4 regions of the Kluyvera sp. CRP genome follow, and region 1 is predicted to be linked to each of the others. Evidence: predicted binding sites of a transcription regulator. Region 1 holds the regulator's gene; each other region holds the start of a gene.
What was found. Region 1 encodes Fur, which represses iron uptake genes when iron is present. Its sites were predicted from a motif close to ATAATAATGAGAACNACTATCAA; they were not measured.
Positions count from the first base shown of each region.

Region 2: the regulator Fur is predicted to act here: its motif matches at 2,998-3,020, upstream of sodA (superoxide dismutase [Mn]).
Region 3: the regulator Fur is predicted to act here: its motif matches at 2,293-2,315, upstream of sufA (Fe-S cluster assembly scaffold SufA).
Region 4: the regulator Fur is predicted to act here: its motif matches at 2,793-2,815, upstream of bfd (bacterioferritin-associated ferredoxin).

Region 1 covers NZ_CP082841.1:2,623,206-2,628,590, reverse strand. The annotation lists gene seqA (replication initiation negative regulator SeqA) at 1-84, opposite strand, end outside; gene ybfF (esterase) at 267-1,031, shown strand; gene ybfE (LexA regulated protein) at 1,161-1,454, shown strand; gene fldA (flavodoxin FldA) at 1,606-2,136, shown strand; gene fur (ferric iron uptake transcriptional regulator) at 2,429-2,881, shown strand; gene chiQ (ChiQ/YbfN family lipoprotein) at 3,003-3,338, opposite strand; gene chiP (chitoporin) at 3,389-4,795, opposite strand; gene glnS (glutamine--tRNA ligase) at 5,278-5,385, opposite strand, start outside.
Region 2 covers NZ_CP082841.1:1,030,627-1,036,011, forward strand. The annotation lists gene cpxR (envelope stress response regulator transcription factor CpxR) at 1-109, shown strand, start outside; gene cpxA (envelope stress sensor histidine kinase CpxA) at 106-1,479, shown strand; gene yiiM (6-hydroxyaminopurine reductase) at 1,560-2,297, opposite strand; gene sodA (superoxide dismutase [Mn]) at 2,304-2,924, opposite strand; gene rhaR (HTH-type transcriptional activator RhaR) at 3,083-3,934, opposite strand; gene rhaS (HTH-type transcriptional activator RhaS) at 4,007-4,843, opposite strand; gene rhaB (rhamnulokinase) at 5,147-5,385, shown strand, end outside.
Region 3 covers NZ_CP082841.1:3,432,947-3,438,331, forward strand. The annotation lists gene K7B04_RS16230 (hypothetical protein) at 166-687, shown strand; gene K7B04_RS16235 (hypothetical protein) at 1,136-1,504, shown strand; gene K7B04_RS16240 (hypothetical protein) at 1,513-1,944, shown strand; gene sufA (Fe-S cluster assembly scaffold SufA) at 2,355-2,723, shown strand; gene sufB (Fe-S cluster assembly protein SufB) at 2,734-4,221, shown strand; gene sufC (Fe-S cluster assembly ATPase SufC) at 4,239-4,985, shown strand; gene sufD (Fe-S cluster assembly protein SufD) at 4,960-5,385, shown strand, end outside.
Region 4 covers NZ_CP082841.1:1,585,858-1,591,242, forward strand. The annotation lists gene fusA (elongation factor G) at 1-1,413, shown strand, start outside; gene tuf (elongation factor Tu) at 1,483-2,667, shown strand; gene bfd (bacterioferritin-associated ferredoxin) at 2,850-3,044, shown strand; gene bfr (bacterioferritin) at 3,117-3,593, shown strand; gene K7B04_RS07370 (A24 family peptidase) at 3,577-4,056, opposite strand; gene rpsJ (30S ribosomal protein S10) at 4,432-4,743, shown strand; gene rplC (50S ribosomal protein L3) at 4,776-5,385, shown strand, end outside.

The sequences.
Region 1 (5,385 bases):
AATGTCGGACGCGCTCTCGCCAATGCGCAGAGTGTGGGCTGCAATATAGCGATAGAGCTCGTCATCAACTTCGATCGTTTTCATCTTAATCCGGTGCGATAATTTTTCTGAATACAGTTTATTGGGATTATAAAGTCAAAACCCAACAGCGGGTAGCGCCAAACCAGGGGCACGGCAAAATTCGGATGAGTTCCTCACTTGCCCCTGAGCGTTAGAATGTTCAACATGATACCCTAACCCGACAATGCGAAAAAAAGAACTTTGCTATGAAATTGAATTTCCGAGCGCAAACTGCACAAAACCTGCACAATAATTCCCCCATCGTCCTGGTCCACGGTCTGTTCGGCAGCCTGGATAACCTCGGCATTCTCGCCCGCGACCTGCTTGCCGATCACGATGTCATTCAGGTCGACATGCGTAACCACGGTCTGTCGCCGCGTTCCGACGATATGAGCTATCCGGCCATGGCGCAGGATTTGCTCGATACTCTCGACGCCAACCAGATTGAGAAAGCGACATTCATCGGCCATTCAATGGGCGGAAAAGCGGTGATGGCGCTGACCGCGCTGGCCCCGGAGCGCATCGACCGCCTGGTGGCAATCGACATTGCGCCGGTGGATTACCACGTGCGTCGTCATGATGAGATTTTTGCCGCCATTAACGCCGTCACCAGCGCGGGCGTCTCCACGCGCCAGCAGGCAGCCACGGTGATGCGCGAGTATCTGCATGAAGAAGGCGTGATTCAGTTTCTGCTGAAGTCGTTTGTTGACGGTGCCTGGCGCTTTAACGTGCCGGTGCTGTGGGAGCAATATCCCCATATCGTCGGCTGGGAAACCATTCCGGCCTGGGAACACCCTGCGCTGTTTATTCCCGGCGGCAATTCACCGTATATCACCGAAGCCTATCGTGACGATCTGCTGGCGCAGTTCCCGCAGGCGAAAGCGCACGTGATTGCCGGGGCGGGTCACTGGGTTCACGCCGAAAAACCGGACGCCGTGCTGCGCGCCATTCGCCGTTACCTCGCTGAGTGATTAAAAATGCATCGACCGCGCGCCAGAATGGCCGTGGTCGTTGGCGTGCGGGTTCCACTGTTGTATGATTGCGCGCTGTCTGCACCGGGCACCGTCCGGTAGCTTGTTTCCCCGAAGTCACTCAGAACCATGGCAAAAGAACAAACGGACCGTACGACATTAGATTTGTTCGCAAATGAGCGTCGGCCGGGAAGACCCAAAACCAATCCGCTTTCGCGTGACGAACAGCTCCGCATTAATAAGCGCAATCAGCTCAAACGCGACAAAGTTCGTGGGCTTAAGCGCGTCGAGTTAAAGCTAAACAGCGACGCCGTTGATGCGCTCAACGAGCTGGCGGCAGCCCGTGACATGAGCCGCAGCGAACTCATCGAAGAGATGCTGATGAGCCAACTGGCGCTGCTGCACGGACAAGGGAAAGTCTGAAATATCCCCCCAGAACGCACTTTCATGTAGCAGAGTGTGCAGTACGGCACGATAGCTGTTTCCGCCCGCTTCTCTGTTCTGCTATGATTGCCCTTATCTGTGGGCAATAAGCCACCACCATATCATTAAGTTTCAAGAGGTTATTTTACTCATGGCAATCGTTGGCATCTTCTTCGGTAGCGACACCGGGAACACCGAAAATATCGCAAAAATGATTCAAAAACAGCTTGGTAAAGATGTCGCTGACGTTCACGACATTGCCAAGAGCAGCAAAGAAGACCTGGCAGGCTACGATATCCTGCTGCTGGGTATCCCAACCTGGTACTACGGTGAAGCACAGTGCGACTGGGACGATTTCTTCCCGTCTCTGGAAGAAGTTGACTTCAACGGTAAGCTGGTCGCCCTCTTCGGCTGTGGCGATCAGGAAGACTACGCGGAGTACTTCTGCGATGCGCTGGGTACGATTCGCGACATCATCGAGCCAAACGGCGCGACCATCGTTGGTCACTGGCCAACCGCAGGCTACCACTTCGAAGCGTCGAAAGGCCTGGCCGATGACGACCACTTCGTGGGTCTGGCGATTGACGAAGACCGCCAGCCGGAGCTGACCGCTGAACGCGTTGAAAAATGGGTTAAGCAGGTTGCTGAAGAGCTGCACCTCGACGAAATCAAAAACGCCTGATGATATTGAGGCGCGATAACAAATCGCGCCTCATTAATAGGTAAAAGCAATCAAAATAATAGCTACATTTTTTTAACTTTTCAGCGCATACCTGTACAATATCTTCTGATTTAGCGTAGGTTCATCGCTCTGTTTGTCGGTGACGCCTCGTTTTTGAAAGCTTAGTTTACCCAAGCCTTGCTGTTTTCATTTATCCAGGGTCATTCTATAATGAGACGCATTAAAACGGGTGAATTCTCTGTGATACTTTCGCTGATGGAAGTTAATCGTTTAGCAACAGGACAGATTCCGCATGACTGACAATAATACCGCATTAAAGAAGGCTGGCCTGAAAGTCACACTTCCACGGTTAAAGATTCTGGAAGTTCTTCAGGAACCGGATAACCACCATGTCAGCGCGGAAGACTTATACAAACGCCTGATCGACATGGGTGAAGAAATTGGCCTGGCCACGGTTTATCGTGTCCTGAACCAGTTTGATGACGCGGGCATCGTGACCCGTCATAATTTTGAAGGCGGCAAATCCGTTTTCGAACTGACCCAGCAGCATCACCACGATCACCTTATTTGCCTCGACTGTGGCAAAGTGATCGAGTTCAGCGACGAATCTATCGAAGCTCGCCAGCGTGAAATTGCCGCCAAACACGGAATTCGTCTGACCAACCACAGCCTTTATCTTTATGGCCACTGCGCTGAAGGCGACTGCCGTGAAGATGAACATGCTCACGATGGTGTAGAGAAGTAACTTCCCCCCTCGTTAAAAAGCCAGCGCCATGCGTTGGTTTTTTTTTGCCCTTCGTTCGCATTCAGCCATAAAAAAACCGCTGCAAGCAGCGGTTTTTTCAGTTATTAGCATTCGCCTTATCTTATGGCTTCACGGTGTTATTGCTGCGAATTTCCTGCCACATCTTATCGCATTTGGCTTTTACGGCCTGGTCGTTACCGGTACGGGTTGCCTGAATACACTGCTGGTAATCCAGCACGCGTACGGATTCCTGATTAGCAAACTGTTCATGCTGTTTCTCTTTTTTCAGCACGTTCAGCACGCTCTGGCAGGCCTGGATTTTGTCCGGATTGCCTTCAGCGGTGTTAATGCACGCGCTGTAGGCATCCTTCAGCTTACTGTCTTCTTTCGGCGTGGATGGCTGAGCGCAAGCGGTAAGGCCAGCGGCCATCAGGGCAACAATAATCAGTTTTTTCATACGATGAGCCTCTTAGCGGCGGCAGAGGCTTCCCCCTGCCGCATCATGCATCAGAAAATAGTGAACGGTGCGATAACCATGAATTTCACGTCACGCTCATCCTGGAAGATGTTGCCGTAACCACCGCCCCAGCTTGGGATGTCGGAGTGGTTGTCGTACTGAGTGAAGTGCAGTTTGAAGAGGGTACCCTTCGCGCGGCCTTCCTGTACGGTATACATGGCATCCAGGCTGTATGCAGATTCTCTGATCGTATTGTTTTTGTTGTAGTAGGCATCCGGGTTCATCTGCCAGGTCGCTGGTTTCGCATCCCATGCATAGACGTAGGATGCACCCACTGCCCAGCCAGGAAGATTCCAGTTCTTCAGGTCATACATACCACCGAAGAAGACCGCTTTTTCGCCGTTGGCGTTGAAGTCAGAGCGGTTATCCCACCAGATATCCAGACGACCGTTAGATGACGCGTAGGTCGGGGTCATACGCTGCAGGAAGTAGCCCTGCTGACCGTCAGCCTTAACCCAGGTCCCTTCCAGACGGAAGTCGAACACTTCGTTCAGCTTATAGCCAAATGTTAACGCCTGCAGCCACGCGGTGCCGTCGTAAATGTCGTTCACGCCGTGATCGCTCACTTTGTCACGGGTACCGTAGAACTGGTAGCTGGTGGTCAGCGGGCCGCCAGGGATATCAAATTTGTAGCTTGCTTTGGCGAAGTACTGGTCGACATAACCTTCCGCCTGACCGAATGCCGCTTCCAGCACCAGGTCATTTTTAAAATCGTATTTCGCACCAATAGAGTGCAGGTAATCAACTTTGGTCTTCTTATCATTCTGATAGAAGTTATCCATCTCCAGATGCCATGGCGCCTTATACTCATTGGTCCACATGTAGGAGAAGCTCAGCGCGCCATTGTCGCCGTAGTCAAAGTTTGCCCCGGCTTCAGCGCCCTGGTAAGTACCCGGCATAAAGCTCCAGTGCGGTGCCAGCAGGGTTTGACCGGTTGGTTGAATGTAACCCGCACGCGCCCAGGTTGGGCCAAGTTTAAATTTAGCTGCCGCTTTATACAGGCTGATACCGCTCTTATCGCCGCTGTAATCTTCGCTATAGCCTTTATTTTTTGACGAGAATGCAATTTCGTTCGGGTGACCGCTTTCGCTACTTTCCGCCATTTCAATCGCGGTAAAAGCAGCAATATCAATACCGAACATGTCAGCCGCATAACCCGACTGGAAGTCGAGGTTGGCGTTCCAGGTGGAGTGAGAAAGGTTGGTTTTATATTTGTCGTGGTCGGTCACATCTTTACGGTCACGCTCACGCTGCCAGTAGTAGATGCCGCCGGTTAATGTTGAATCATCAATGAACCCTTCTGCCTTCGCTTCCGGAGTCATCACAAAGCCTGACATTGCTGTCACACCGGCGATAGCCAGCGCCAGCGTACTACGTTTGCCACTAAACGTACGCATAGTTATATCCTCTTTGACTTTTAAAAATGCCGCTGCAAAGCAGAAGCAAAAAAATAAAACGCTAAAAAATGAACTTCTGGAAAAAAGGTGTTTCAGTACATTGATAGACTATTTTTCGCGACGCGAATTATCAATCCTTTTCCGCAACAAGAGTGCAGGATTATGACAAAGCGCACATATTTGGTTTCAATGTGTAACGTAATGCATTGTTAACATTTGCACAAGCCAGCCCTTGCGGGGCTTGGATGAAATGTTAATGAGACCGTTTACATTGAAGATCAGGGGTGGGTAGATGTAAAAAAGTGCGAACGTACCAGATCCAGGAAAATATTATTAATTCGCATCGCGAAACTATAAAAAAGAACCGGTTTGCACATTACCGGAACAGAAAGGAACGATATGTTGCCATCGGCGCCAGGGGCATATGACCAGGCAAAAAAAACGCCGCAAAAGCGGCGTTTTTCATGTTGGATCGGCGAGTATTAGCCAACCCAGGTATCACGTAAACCAACGGTACGGTTAAAGACCAGCTTGTCTGCCGTGCTGTAGCGGCTGTCGAGGCAGAAGTAACCCTCACGCTCGAACTGGTA
Region 2 (5,385 bases), 1.6 Mb from region 1:
CGACATGCACATTTCCAACCTGCGTCGGAAGCTGCCGGAACGTAAAGACGGTCATCCGTGGTTTAAAACCCTGCGTGGTCGCGGCTACCTGATGGTCTCCGCTTCATGATAGGAAGTTTAACCGCCCGCATCTTCGCCATCTTCTGGTTAACCCTGGCGCTGGTGTTGATGCTGGTTTTGATGTTACCCAAGCTCGACTCGCGTCAGATGACTGAACTGCTGGATAGCGAGCAGCGTCAGGGCATCATGATCGAACAGCACGTTGAAGAAGAGCTGGCCAACGATCCCCCCAACGATTTGATGTGGTGGCGTCGGCTGTTCCGCGCGATTGATAAATGGGCTCCGCCGGGCCAGCGTCTGCTGCTGGTCACCAGCGAAGGCCGCGTGATTGGCGCAGAACGCAACGAAATGCAGATTATCCGTAACTTTATCGGACAGTCGGACAACGCCGACCATCCGCAGAAGAAGAAATACGGGCGCGTGGAGTTAGTCGGGCCATTTTCGATTCGTGACGGTGAAGATAACTATCAGTTGTACTTAATCCGTCCGGCCAGCAGTTCACAGTCTGACTTTATCAACCTGCTGTTCGACCGGCCGCTGTTGCTGTTGATCGTCACCATGTTGGTCAGCGCGCCGCTGCTGTTGTGGCTGGCGTGGAGCCTGGCAAAACCGGCACGTAAGCTGAAAAATGCCGCGGATGAAGTCGCTCAGGGCAACCTGCGCCAGCATCCCGAACTGGAATCCGGGCCGCAGGAGTTTCTGGCGGCAGGGGCCAGCTTTAACCAGATGGTGATGGCGCTGGAACGGATGATGACCTCCCAGCAGCGTCTGCTTTCCGATATCTCCCACGAGCTGCGCACGCCGTTAACGCGTCTGCAACTGGGCACGGCGCTGCTACGTCGCCGCAGCGGTGAAAGCAAAGAGCTGGAGCGTATTGAGACAGAAGCGCAACGTCTGGATAGCATGATCAACGACATGTTAGTGATGTCGCGAAATCAGCAGAAAAGCGCACTGGTGAGCGAGACGCTGAAGGCGAATCAGCTGTGGGGCGAGGTGCTGGATAACGCCGCGTTCGAAGCCGAGCAGATGGGTAAAACGTTCAACGTTGACTATCCGCCGGGGCCGTGGCCGCTGTACGGCAACCCGAACGCGCTGGAAAGCGCGCTGGAGAACATCGTCCGTAACGCGCTGCGCTACTCGCACACGAAAATCGCCGTGAGCTTCTCGGTGGATAAAGACGGCGTTACCGTTCACGTGGACGACGATGGCCCAGGCGTAAGCCCGGAAGATCGCGAGCAGATTTTCCGCCCGTTTTACCGTACCGATGAAGCGCGCGACCGTGAGTCTGGCGGTACGGGACTGGGGCTGGCGATTGTTGAAAGCGCCATGCAGCAGCACCGCGGCTGGGTGAAGGCTGATGACAGCCCGCTCGGCGGCTTGCGCCTGACGCTGTGGTTACCGCTGTACAAGCGAACCTAGAAACCATCGGCCTGCGAATGCAGGCCGATTTTTTTGGGCCATGGGCGTTTGACCGCCTGATGGCGCTGCGCTTATCAGGCCTACTTGCCGCACAATCTTCGGCTGTTATCTTCAATCTTGCCGCTCAGACGACGCTTCTGCATGGTTCTGCTCCAGCTGATGGACAGCCCGGCTGCGCTCAGCAGGCGGTGATACTGGTCGTCATCGAACGGCATATGCCAGGCAATGGCGGCAGCGTCATACACCGAAACATCGCTCAGGCGCGACACCAGCTCCAGCGGAGCGTCAGTGGAAACCTTACCCGGCGCAATCACCCGATACAACCAGCCCACCTTGCCGCTGCGCTGCATCTGAGAAGCCATATCGCTGATAGCAAAGTGGAAATTGAGCTTAAAACACGGAGAACGCGGCTGGGTGACCTGAATCAACGTCTCACCCCAGCGATAAATATCGCCGATAAACACGTTGTGTTCGGTCATGCCTTCCGTCGAAAGATTTTCACCAAAAGCGGGGGCGCAGAACAGCTCGGCCTGTTCGGGGAATTCACGAATCAGCTCGGCATAGTGTTCGCGGGGATAGTGGCACAGCGCGCGGTCGGGGCCGCCGTGGATTTTCTTTTCGGCCTGCTCATCGCCAAGCAGTCCCAGCTCGGTCAGTTCCAGCTCGCCGTCGATTTGCACCTTGGCGATAGCACTCGGGCGGCTGCCGTCATAGTCACGAATTTTGCCAATAAACACGTCAACCGGATAATGCATCTGCTGCTCCTTACGCGGATACAAAAAAAGCGAGTCATCAGACTCGCTTCTACAGACGTGCAATGCAAATTATTTTTTAGCGGCGAAACGCGCTGCTGCTTCGTCCCAGTTCACCACGTTCCAGAACTCTTTGATGTAGTCCGGGCGGCGGTTCTGGAATTTCAGGTAGTAAGCGTGTTCCCAAACGTCCAGGCCCACGATCGGGAAGCCGGAAGCGCCGGAAATGGCTTCACCCATCAGCGGGGAATCCTGGTTAGCGGTAGAAACCACAGCCAGTTTGTCGCCTTTCAGCACCAGCCACGCCCAGCCGGAGCCGAAACGGGTTGCTGCTGCTTTTTCGAATTCAGCTTTGAAGTTGTCAACGGAACCGAAGTCACGCTCGATAGCCGCTTTCAGATCACCCTGCAGGGTGGTGCCTTTTTTCAGGCCTTTCCAGAAGAAGCTGTGGTTAGCGTGGCCGCCGGCGTTGTTACGCAGAACGGTTTTCTTATCCGCCGGCAGCTGATCCAGTTTCGCGATCAGTTCTTCAGCAGACAGAGAAGCGAACTCCGGCAGGCTCTCCAGCGCTGCGTTAGCGTTGTTCACGTAAGCCTGGTGGTGTTTGCTGTGATGGATTTCCATCGTCTGTTTGTCGAAGTGCGGTTCCAGGGCATCGTACGCATAAGGCAGTGACGGCAGGGTATAGCTCATAATCATCTCCATTATTGTCGGGCGGCAAACCTGTAAACGCCGCGTAATCAGTTGGTTCATTATAGTTAATTAAATGATATTGAAAATGATTATCAATGCCGTAGTTTTTATAAGGTTATAACAATTTGTTATGCCCCTGATAACACGCGGCATTCAGGTTAATTGACTGGGATACGACTGCGCTGACGCCACTGCCCCGGCGTCATGCCAATCTCGCGGTTGAACACCACGGAAAAGTAGTTGCTGTCCTCAAACCCACAGCGCATCGCCACTTCACCAATCAGCAGCTCAGTGTGTTGCAACAGGTACTGCGCATGGCAAATGCGCAGCTGGCGCAGGTAATGGTTTACGGTCATGCCGGTCTGGCTGCGGAACTGCTGGCGTAGCGCTCGCTCGCTACATCCCTGCTGCGCACAGAAGGAATCCAATACGAAAGGCCGGTTCAGGCTGCCCGCCAGCGCGGTGAGCAGTTTATCCAGCAACGCTTCGCTTTGCGTTGCCGCCAGATTATCCGTCGCGTAACGATAGCGCTTCAGGCACACCACCAGTTGGGCAAACAGCAGTTCAGACATCTGGTTTGCCAGCGCGTCTTCTTTGCGGCTCTCGTGCTCCAGCTGGGTCATAATCTGCCGCGCCTGTGTCATTCCGGTACTGCCAATGCGCCAGTGCGGCACCCAGGGCGAACCGCGCAATCCAGGAATATGGCTGACCCAGTCAAGATTAAGCTTCAGGCGTTCGGGGCAATAGATAATATTCTGCAAAACCAAATCGTTAACCGAAGCGTAGGAGTGTTTATCTTCGGCACGAATATAGAACAGATCGCCACGGGTAATACGGTAGGGACGGTCATTGAGGATATGCAGGCCGTTGCCGCGCCAGACCAGCACCAGCTCGCAAAATTCGTGGGTATGCTCAGCAAAAACGTTTTGCGGATAACGATCCGCCACCGCGACGGCCTGCGCGGAACTGGCGAAAAACTCGTCTTTTCGAAGGATTAACTGGCCTGACACGCTGATACCTCAACGACTAACAACTCACTATTATTAGCCGTTTTGCGGTAAAAAACGGTGATTGCCTTCGCGTTACTGAAGCAGCGTATCCCGGCCCTGGCGGATATCGCGCGGCGACCAGTTAAATTCGCGACGGAACAGCGTGGAGAAGTGGTTACTGTCACCAAACCCGCAGTGGTAAGCAATATCGGTCACGCTTTCATCGCTGTGGCGCAGCAGGTGCCGCGCTTTAATCAGCCGCAGACGGTTCAGATAACGCTGCGGCGTCAGGCCGGTACAGTGCTTCAACTGGCGGTGCAGCGTACGTAGCGATAGCGAGAACTGCTCGGCCAACCCTTCCCAACATACGTCCTCAGCAAAGTGATCTTCCAGCCACGCCATCAACTGGTTTAGTCGGGCATCGTTATCGATAGCGCCTTGCACCTGACTGCCTTTACGTAACAAGACCAGCAGTTGCATAAACAGAATTTCTCGGTTGGCCAGCGACATCATATCTGTACTGTCATTGGCTTCTTCCATCTGACCCACAATCGCTCGCACCTGCTGTAACGTACTCTGGTTAACACGCCAGTGGGAAGGATAGTGGCCATCGAGTTCCTGCGGCAGCAGTTTGTTCAGACCTGACAAGAACTGGAAAGCATCCGGGGCACGATATAACACGTTGGTCAGACAGAGATTGTCGGTATGTTCATACAGATGGCGATCGACGTCGCGTACGAAGCAAACGGTGCCACCACAAATGGTATGCGGCTGACCATTGAACACATGAATACCCGTGCCGTGCTCAACAATAACAATCTCATTAAAATCATGATGATGCTCAGGAAAAGCCGCCTGAGGAAGTCGAGGTTCGATCGCAACAGGCAACTTACCGGAAGAGAAGAAATCCACGCTGTGTAATACGGTCATAACAACGCCCACCAGATGAGAAATGTTATCAGGATAGTAATATCCGCTGAGGATTCTCACCTTGACGTTTTGACAGCAAAGCGCGCAAACCCGGTCGTTTTTTCAAGAAACAGCCGGAAAGTTCGGGAAATGCGGTCAGTATCACACCCCCTGAAAGCGGCATGATCGCAGGAATTTGTGAACTCTCTCACGTTCATCTTTGCTTTCTTGCCAGCGCCCAATAGCGTCTGTCAGTAACGAGAAGGTAGTGGCGGTGTCCTTTTTTTAGACTGAGCGGTAATGACTCTCAGAAGGACTTTTGCCATGACTTTTCGCCATTGTGTGGCCGTCGATTTAGGCGCTTCAAGCGGACGCGTAATGCTGGCGCGCTACGATGCCCGGTCGCGTTTGCTTTCACTGCGCGAAATCCACCGTTTCACGAACAGCCTGCATCAGCAGGATGGTTTTGATACCTGGAACATCGACAGCCTGGAAGCAGAAATCCGCACCGGTCTTAACAAGGTGTGCGATGAAGGCATCCGTATCGACAGCATCGGTATTGA
Region 3 (5,385 bases), 810 kb from region 1:
AAAATCATATGAAGGGCGAGGGCACAAGATGGATTTTATTCTGTGATGTGTTGTGAACGCTGTTTATGTCTGGCGCAGTAGGGGGGGGTATAGAAGCAGAGCTTTATCTGCCGGAATCTCAATGATAAAACCCCTGTAATCTGACCCAGATTTACCCACGAGTGAATGGAAAATCCGCTACGGTGGGACTTTTTTATATCTGTAAATGATCATTACAGCCTGGATGTGTACAATATCCTTTTTGCTTTAGGTCATGTCATGAAAAAAATTATATTTGGGTTTGCTGCATTATTATTGATGAACACCGCACAAGCCGCTAATCAACCGACGATATTCGTTTTCAAATGTGCCCCTGAGCATTCTAAAAAAAGCACCATAGTCACCTGGCAGGATGTAGAAAAAGAAGATGGATGGCACCGCTATGCCAGTTGGAAAGACCGACTGGGTGACCATTACGGTATTGAGCTCTATTTCAACGGCTCTGTTCCAAACGATGAGGGTCAGCTTGAAGACATCTATGTGTTTGGCAATATGAACGCTGCAAAGATGATAGCGGGGCCTGCGGTGACAATGACTTTCAATAAGAAAGCTAAAAAATTAACTTACAGCATTACTAACGATACAGTAGGTTCTGATGTTAGAACGCCGATCGAAAAGGGGAACTGTATTTTAAGCGATAAAGGTTAAACCTTCTTATTTAACGTTTCTTATTTTTATCCCCTGAAGCTGCCTGAGGCAGCTTTTTTCATTTTCAGGCTTCGGAAAATCCTCGATGTGTTGTTGTTAAATCTGCCCGAAAGGCTGAATTTCGTGCATACCGCTCTCGCATCAACGTGAGGAGATAGAGATAGTCAACATAAGCAACCTCGGCTGGAGCAAGGTTACGGTGCTTCAATATGAAGCGGAGTCTGTGGTCAATTCGAAGTATGGCCATTACGACAAGGGTCTACGTTCTGTTCATGTCTTGCTACGCCGGGTGTTTTTTTGAAAGTGCCAACACCGTTGCTAAGGCGCGAGCGCCGGCGAATCTGCTGAGTTTTGCAAGTAGATAATGACGCCTAACAGATGATATAGAGCAATTATTAACAAAAAGAGCCATGCTAACCTATGTCTCCTTTCTGATGGTTCTATAAAAATGAAAATCATTTTAGCTGGGCTTGTTATGATATCTCCGATGATGGTCATGGCCGATTACGCTCCTTTTGATGTACAACATCCTATGAATTTTGAATGTCAAACGGGAGTGACAGTTCATGTTGTTGATAACAAACATGTTGTGATTAATGGTGATTTTGATGCGGAAATTTCAGCGCTTAGCGCCGATCGTCTCCAGGCGCAGGGGCACCATGGGAATCCCTCGCTGACAACCACTATAGATTTGAGATTTATGGGCGGTGGTTATTATTCACTTTTGACAACGGAACTAGATCAAACGAATTCTAAGGGGCCGTGGGATGATAAAGTGCTCGGCTCAACAGCTGTCATATGTACCCGAACAAAGTAAGTGATGAGATGATTAAGAATCTAACATTCGTATTTTTGGTAAGCGCCATCCTTTCAGGATGTGGGGGCGCAGTGAACAGTTTTATGACTGGATACACAGAGTCTGTATTAGGAAAACGTCCAACGAAAGCTGAACTAGATGCAGAGCTTAAAAGTACGATAGGTTGGAGCGATTTGCAGTTAGTTCAGCAATTAGGCCCACCTGAAAAAACATATGATGTTGATGGTCACAGATTTCTCTCTTACCAAGCCAATTACAATGTAAATCGGCCAGGCAAAGCTCCTGACTATACCACCGTTGTGCAGGGTAATACGGCCTACACAACAAGTACTGGGGGCAGGGCAGGTGGGACAGTAAATTATACATGTACGATTATTTTTGAGTCAGTAAATAGTAAAATAATTAATGCCAATTACTCTGGTAATGGTTGTACGTACTAAGTTAACTGAGTGAATTCTGCATAGTGGCATACCAGACCAGTGCAACATGGTGTGCCAGAACTGAAAGTCTGGCCCTGATTTTAGTTCGAGAACAACCCCATAACTCATTGATAATCCTCTAACCCCTTGATTCACAGAACACGCCAAAACCGATTAAATAAATAGGTATTGGCTATGCATCTTTAGCGCTCCTTCATTTTTTGCCCGGCATCCATCATAAATACATTATTTTTCAATTCATTATAAAAAATTCGCTATCCCACTCACGCGTGACGACAGGGTCTATGCTTATAAAAAGGCCTGAGGAAAGGGGGCCGCGTGGAATATCCCCACGCGGCGCGGGTTGAAGTGATAATCATTATCACTAACATAACGTTAACCCTTTGTGGCTCCACTGATGAGGTAGACCTATGGATTTACATTCAGGAACCTTCGATCCCAACGATGTGACCTGGCGTGGCATTACGCTGACGCCGTCGGCCGCGGCGCATATTCGTGAGCTGGTCAAACAGCAGCCAACGATTCAGGGCGTGCGTTTAGGGGTGAAGCAGACCGGTTGCGCGGGCTTTGGCTACGTGCTGGACGCGGTAAGCGAGCCGGATAAAGACGATCTGTTGTTTGAATCCGACGGCGCGAAGCTGTGGGTGCCTTTACGCGCAATGCCGTTTATTGACGGCACGGAAGTGGATTACGTGCGCGAAGGTTTGAATCAGCTGTTCAAATATCATAATCCGAAGGCGCAGAACGAATGTGGCTGCGGCGAAAGCTTCGGAGTATAGGCGGTACATGATGACGCGTAATACTGACGCAACTGACGATGTCCAGACCTGGGCCGGTGGCCCGCTGAACTATAAAGAAGGGTTCTTCACCCAGCTGGAAACCGATGAGTTGGCGAAAGGCATCAACGAAGAGGTGGTGCGGGCGATTTCTGCCAGGCGCAACGAACCGGAATGGATGCTGGAATTTCGCCTGAAGGCTTACCGCGCCTGGCTTTTGATGGAAGAACCGCACTGGCTAAAAGCGAAATACGATTCGCTGAATTACCAGGATTACAGCTATTACTCTGCGCCGTCCTGCGGGAACTGCGACGATAGCTGCGCCTCTGAACCCGGCGCGCAGCAGCAGACCGGGACCAGCAGCTTTTTAACCGATGAGGTGGAGGCCGCGTTTAACCAACTGGGCGTGCCGGTGCGTGAGGGGAAAGAGGTCGCGGTTGACGCGATTTTTGATTCTGTCTCGGTCGCGACGACCTACCGGGAAAAGCTCTCGGAGCAGGGCATTATCTTTTGCTCGTTCGGTGAAGCGATTCACGAACATCCCGAGCTGGTCAAACGTTATCTCGGCACGGTGGTGCCGGAAAATGACAACTTCTTCGCCGCGCTGAACGCCGCGGTGGCGTCGGACGGTACCTTTATTTATATCCCCAAAGGCGTGCGCTGCCCGATGGAACTGTCGACCTATTTCCGCATCAACGCGGAGAAAACCGGCCAGTTTGAACGCACCATTCTGATTGCCGATGAAGGCAGCTATGTCAGCTACATTGAAGGCTGCTCGGCCCCGGTACGCGACAGCTATCAGCTGCACGCGGCGGTGGTGGAGGTGATCATTCATAAAGACGCGGAAGTGAAATATTCCACCGTGCAGAACTGGTTCCCCGGCGATAACAATAGCGGCGGGATCCTGAACTTCGTGACCAAGCGCGCGCTGTGCGAAGGCGAAAACAGCAAGATGTCCTGGACACAGTCGGAAACGGGCTCGGCGATCACCTGGAAATACCCCAGCTGCATTCTGCGCGGCGATAACTCGGTCGGCGAGTTCTTCTCGGTGGCGCTGACCAGCGGCCATCAGCAGGCCGATACCGGCACCAAGATGATTCACATTGGCAAAAATACCAAATCGACCATTATTTCGAAGGGGATCTCCGCCGGGCACAGCCAGAACAGCTATCGCGGTCTGGTCAAAATCATGCCGACGGCGACCAACGCCCGTAACTACACCCAGTGCGATTCGATGCTGATTGGCCCTGACTGTGGCGCGCATACTTTCCCCTACGTGGAGTGCCGTAATAACAGCGCGCAGCTGGAGCACGAGGCCACCACGTCACGTATTGGCGAAGATCAGCTGTTTTACTGTTTGCAGCGCGGGATTAGCGAAGATGATGCTATCTCAATGATCGTCAATGGATTTTGTAAGGATGTTTTCTCGGAACTGCCGCTGGAGTTCGCCGTGGAAGCGCAAAAACTGCTGGCTATCAGCCTTGAACACAGCGTCGGTTAAGGATTAAGGGAAACGATATGTTGAATATCAATGAATTACAGGTCTCCGTTGATGAAAAAGAGATCCTGCGTGGCGTGAGCCTGAACGTGCGCCCGGGCGAGGTGCACGCCATTATGGGGCCGAATGGCTCCGGGAAAAGTACGCTCTCCGCGACGCTGGCGGGCCGAGAAGACTACAGCGTAACGGGAGGATCTGTGACCTTTAAGGGGCACGATCTGCTGGCGCTCTCGCCAGAAGAACGCGCTGGCGAAGGCATTTTTATGGCCTTCCAGTATCCGGTTGAGATCCCCGGCGTGAGCAACCAGTTCTTCCTGCAAACCGCACTCAACGCAGTACGTGCTCATCGTGGCCAGGAGCCGCTGGATCGCTTCGACTTTCAGGATCTGATGGAAGAGAAGATCAACTTACTGAAGATGCCAGCGGATTTGCTGACCCGCTCGGTCAACGTGGGTTTCTCCGGTGGTGAGAAAAAGCGCAATGACATCCTGCAAATGGCAGTGCTGGAGCCAGAGCTGTGTATTCTGGATGAAACGGATTCCGGGTTGGATATCGACGCGCTGAAAATCGTCGCCGAAGGGGTTAACGCGCTGCGCGACGGCAAGCGCGCCTTTATTATCGTCACCCATTATCAGCGCATTCTGGACTACATCAAACCTGATGTCGTCCACGTGCTGTACCAGGGGCGTATCGTAAAATCCGGTGATTTCCGGCTCGTGAAACAACTGGAGGAGCAGGGCTATGGCTGGCTTAGCGAGCAACAATAGCGCATTGCAACAGTGGCATGCGCTGGTTCAGGCGCGCGGTGGTCAGGCATCACCTCAGGCGTTAGAGCATCTCCAGCAGCTGCATCAGCTTGGTTTACCGACGCGTAAAGATGAAGACTGGAAGTACACCGCGCTGGATAAACTGCTGGCTAGCACTTTCGTCGCCCCGGCGCTGCCCGCATTGACGGATGAGCAGCGCGACAGCCACGCGGTTGCGCTGGATGCGTATCGGCTGGTGTTTGTGGACGGTCAGTTCGATCCCCGTCTTAGCGACGACGTCAGCAACAGCGGATTCGACGTCACGGTGAATAATCAACGTCAGTCGCTGCCGGAGGCGGTGCATCCTGAAGCCTTCCTGCATCTCACCGAAAGCCTGTCCACCAGCGTCACGCATATTCAG
Region 4 (5,385 bases), 1.0 Mb from region 1:
GAGAAATACCTGGGTGGTGAAGAACTGACTGAAGAAGAGATCAAAAAAGCTCTGCGTCAGCGCGTTCTGAACAACGAAATCATCCTGGTAACCTGTGGTTCTGCGTTCAAGAACAAAGGTGTTCAGGCGATGCTGGATGCGGTAATTGATTACCTGCCATCCCCGGTTGACGTACCTGCGATCAACGGTATCCTGGACGACGGTAAAGATACTCCGGCTGAGCGTCACGCAAGCGACGACGAGCCGTTCTCTGCACTGGCGTTCAAAATCGCTACCGACCCGTTTGTTGGTAACCTGACCTTCTTCCGTGTGTACTCCGGTGTGGTTAACTCTGGTGATACCGTACTGAACTCCGTGAAAGCTGCACGTGAGCGTTTCGGTCGTATCGTTCAGATGCACGCTAACAAACGTGAAGAGATCAAAGAAGTTCGCGCGGGCGACATCGCTGCTGCAATCGGTCTGAAAGACGTAACCACTGGTGACACCCTGTGTGACCCGGATGCGCCGATCATTCTGGAACGTATGGAATTCCCTGAGCCGGTAATCTCCATCGCAGTAGAACCGAAAACCAAAGCTGACCAGGAAAAAATGGGTCTGGCTCTGGGCCGTCTGGCTAAAGAAGACCCGTCATTCCGCGTATGGACTGATGAAGAATCTAACCAGACCATTATCGCCGGTATGGGTGAGCTGCACCTCGACATCATCGTTGACCGTATGAAACGTGAATTCAACGTTGAAGCGAACGTCGGTAAACCTCAGGTTGCTTACCGTGAAGCGATTCGCGCGAAAGTTACCGATATCGAAGGTAAACACGCTAAGCAGTCTGGTGGTCGCGGTCAGTACGGTCATGTTGTTATCGACATGTACCCGCTGGAGCCGGGTTCCAACCCGAAAGGCTACGAGTTCATCAACGACATTAAAGGTGGTGTAATCCCTGGCGAATACATCCCGGCCGTTGATAAAGGTATCCAGGAACAGCTGAAATCTGGCCCGCTGGCTGGTTACCCGGTTGTTGACATGGGTGTTCGTCTGCACTTCGGTTCTTACCATGACGTTGACTCCTCTGAACTGGCGTTTAAACTGGCCGCTTCTATCGCCTTCAAAGATGGCTTTAAGAAAGCGAAACCAGTTCTGCTTGAGCCGATCATGAAGGTTGAAGTAGAGACTCCGGAAGAGAACACTGGTGACGTTATCGGTGACTTGAGCCGCCGTCGTGGTATGCTCAAAGGTCAGGAATCCAACGTGACTGGCGTTGTGATCCACGCTGAAGTTCCGCTGTCCGAAATGTTCGGTTATGCGACTCAGCTGCGTTCACTGACCAAAGGCCGTGCTTCTTACTCCATGGAGTTCCTGAAGTACGACGATGCGCCGAACAACGTTGCTCAGGCCGTTATTGAAGCCCGTGGTAAATAATCCACAGGATTAAAACCTAAGTCCCGTGCTCTCTCCAAAGGGGAGAGCACTATAGTAAGGAATATAGCCGTGTCTAAAGAAAAATTTGAACGTACAAAACCGCACGTTAACGTCGGCACCATCGGCCACGTTGACCACGGTAAAACTACCCTGACCGCTGCAATCACCACCGTACTGGCTAAAACCTACGGCGGTGCTGCTCGTGCTTTCGACCAGATCGATAACGCTCCGGAAGAAAAAGCTCGTGGTATCACCATCAACACTTCCCACGTTGAATATGACACCCCGACCCGCCACTACGCACACGTAGACTGCCCGGGGCACGCCGACTATGTTAAAAACATGATCACCGGTGCTGCTCAGATGGACGGCGCGATCTTGGTTGTTGCTGCGACTGACGGCCCGATGCCGCAGACTCGTGAGCACATCCTGCTGGGTCGTCAGGTAGGCGTTCCGTACATCATCGTGTTCCTGAACAAATGCGACATGGTTGATGACGAAGAGCTGCTGGAACTGGTTGAAATGGAAGTTCGTGAACTTCTGTCCCAGTACGATTTCCCGGGCGACGACACTCCGATCGTTCGTGGTTCTGCTCTGAAAGCGCTGGAAGGCGAAGCAGAGTGGGAAGCGAAAATCATCGAACTGGCTGGCTTCCTGGATTCTTACATCCCAGAACCAGAGCGTGCGATTGACAAGCCGTTCCTGCTGCCGATCGAAGACGTATTCTCCATCTCCGGTCGTGGTACCGTTGTTACCGGTCGTGTAGAGCGCGGTATCATCAAAGTTGGCGAAGAAGTTGAAATCGTTGGTATCAAAGAGACTGCTAAGTCTACCTGTACTGGCGTTGAAATGTTCCGCAAACTGCTGGACGAAGGCCGTGCTGGTGAGAACGTTGGCGTTCTGCTGCGTGGTATCAAACGTGAAGAAATCGAACGTGGTCAGGTACTGGCTAAGCCGGGTTCTATCAAGCCGCACACCAAGTTCGAATCTGAAGTGTACATCCTGTCCAAAGACGAAGGCGGCCGTCATACTCCGTTCTTCAAAGGCTACCGTCCGCAGTTCTACTTCCGTACTACTGACGTGACTGGTACCATCGAACTGCCGGAAGGCGTAGAGATGGTAATGCCGGGCGACAACATCAAAATGGTTGTTACCCTGATCCACCCGATCGCGATGGACGACGGTCTGCGTTTCGCAATCCGTGAAGGCGGCCGTACCGTTGGCGCGGGCGTTGTTGCTAAAGTAATGAGCTAATTATTTATTAATTAGCTTTGAGCTTAAAAAGGGCGCTTCGGCGCCCTTTTTGCTTTTTATGGTTTTATTCCGCCTGTATTGCGCACGATTTGTTCGTGTATTTCCTCGTTGTTTTTCGTTCCGGTATTGTAATCATAATTATTCTCACTTACACTTTGTTCAGAAATTGAACGGGAGTGGGTATGTACGTTTGTTTGTGTAATGGCGTCAGCGATAAAAAAATTCGCCAGGCAGTACGCCAGTTTCATCCGCAGTCTTTCCAGCAATTGAGAAAATGTATTCCTATTGGAAATCAATGTGGTAAGTGTGTTCGTGCAGCCCGAGAGGTGATGGAAGACGAATTAATGCAAATGCCAGAGTTCAAAGAGATTGCCTGAAGCCGGATTTCTTTTTTGACATCCCCGTAGGCCGTTCTACGCTTCAATAAGTGGAAGCGGAGGGTCTATATAATGAAAGGTGATGTTAAGATTATAAATTATCTCAATAAATTATTGGGAAATGAGCTTGTCGCAATCAATCAATACTTTCTCCATGCGAGAATGTTCAAAAACTGGGGCCTGATGCGCCTCAACGATATTGAATATCACGAATCCATCGATGAAATGAAACACGCTGATAAGTACATCGAGCGTATTTTGTTTCTTGAAGGGATCCCCAATCTTCAGGATCTTGGCAAGCTGCATATCGGCGAAGATGTCGAAGAAATGCTGCAATCTGACTTAAAACTGGAACTGGACGGCGCAAAAGATTTGCGTGAAGCCATTGCCTACGCCGATAGCGTCCATGACTACGTGAGCCGCGATATGTTGATCGAGATACTCACCGAAGAAGAGCACCATATCGACTGGCTGGAGACGGAGCTGGATCTGATTGGCAAAATTGGCCTACAGAATTATCTGCAGTCGCAAATTAAAGTTGAAGATTAATCGCCGCCAGGCCGGCGATAATAAAACCCGCAGCCCCCAGAAATGGACCGAACGGCAGCGGGTTTTTTATTGTCTGTGCTGACCGTCTCCAGATGGCCTGACTCAGGATGTAAGTGCCGGCCATTGCGCAGGCTGTAACAAGCAGTACCGGTAATGATTGCCACCCGTGCCACGCCCCCAGGGCCGCAAGATATTTTACATCCCCGTACCCTAAGCCCTCACACCTGCGTATTGCTCTGTATCCCCAGTAAAACATGCTCATAATGCCGTAGCCGGCAAACACCCCCCAAAGCGCATCGCTGAGAGCCGCCGGATGCAGACTGAGCTGGAATAGCACCCCAGTCCACAGTAAAGGGCAGGTCAGGCGGTTTGGCAGCAGACCGGTATGGGCGTCATGCCAGCACAGGGCGCCGCTGAGCAGCGTATAAAGAATAAAGAAGGGTAGATCGAAAAGTGTCATCATTATAAGTCCGGTTTGGAAAAGTGGATGCAGTGTGCAAAGGGAGGGGGGAGGTTGGCAAAAGGGAATCTCTTTGACTGCGAGGCGTCATCCGGACAAAGAGGCGAGCTTGTAGGTTTGCACATCGTTTTGCGTAGCGCGCTGCAGGATATGGTGATTAATTTATAAACACGGCTTGCTTCACATGGGTATTTGTGTATAATGCGCGGGCTTGTCTAATATTGACAGGCGGTTCAATCTGAACCAGGTACTGCGTAAGCGATACCAGACAATGTTCCCAATTGGGGAACTCTGTAAGAACGGTTACACTCTCCCATCAATCGTAATGGGTTTGAGGAGTAACTATTTCGTCTATAAAATAATTGGAGCTCTGGTCTCATGCAGAACCAAAGAATCCGTATCCGCCTGAAAGCGTTTGATCATCGTCTGATCGATCAATCAACCGCGGAAATCGTCGAGACTGCTAAGCGCACTGGTGCGCAAGTCCGTGGTCCGATCCCGCTGCCGACCCGCAAAGAGCGTTTCACCGTTCTGATCTCTCCGCACGTTAACAAAGACGCGCGTGATCAGTACGAGATCCGTACTCACAAGCGTCTGGTTGACATCGTTGAGCCAACTGAAAAAACCGTTGATGCTCTGATGCGTCTGGACCTGGCTGCCGGTGTAGACGTGCAGATCAGCCTGGGTTAATCAGGTCATCGAGCGATTGAGAGGTTGATACAATGATTGGTTTAGTCGGTAAAAAAGTGGGTATGACCCGCATCTTCACTGAAGATGGCGTATCTATCCCAGTAACCGTTATCGAAGTTGAAGCAAACCGCGTTACTCAGATCAAAGATCTGGCTAACGATGGCTATCGCGCTGTTCAGGTTACCACTGGTGCTAAAAAAGCTAACCGTGTAACTAAGCCGGAAGCTGGCCACTTTGCTAAAGCTGGCGTAGAAGCTGGCCGCGGCCTGTGGGAATTCCGTCTGGCTGATGGTGAAGAATACACCGTAGGTCAGAGCATCAGCGTTGAACTGTTTGCTGACGTTAAAAAAGTTGACGTAACCGGTACCTCTAAAGGTAAAGGTTTCGCTGGTACCGTTAAGCGCTGGAACTTCCGTACCCAGGACGCTACTCACGGTAACTCCTTGTCTCACCGCGTTCCGGGTTCTATCGGTCAGAACCAGACTCCGGGCAAAGTGTTCAAAGGCAAGAAAATGGCAGGTCAGCTGGGCAACGAACGCGTTACTGTTCAGAGCCTGGACGTAGTACGTGTTGACGCTGAGCGCAACCTGCTGCTGGTTAAAGGTGGTGTTCCGGGTGCGACCGGTTGCGACCTGATCGTTA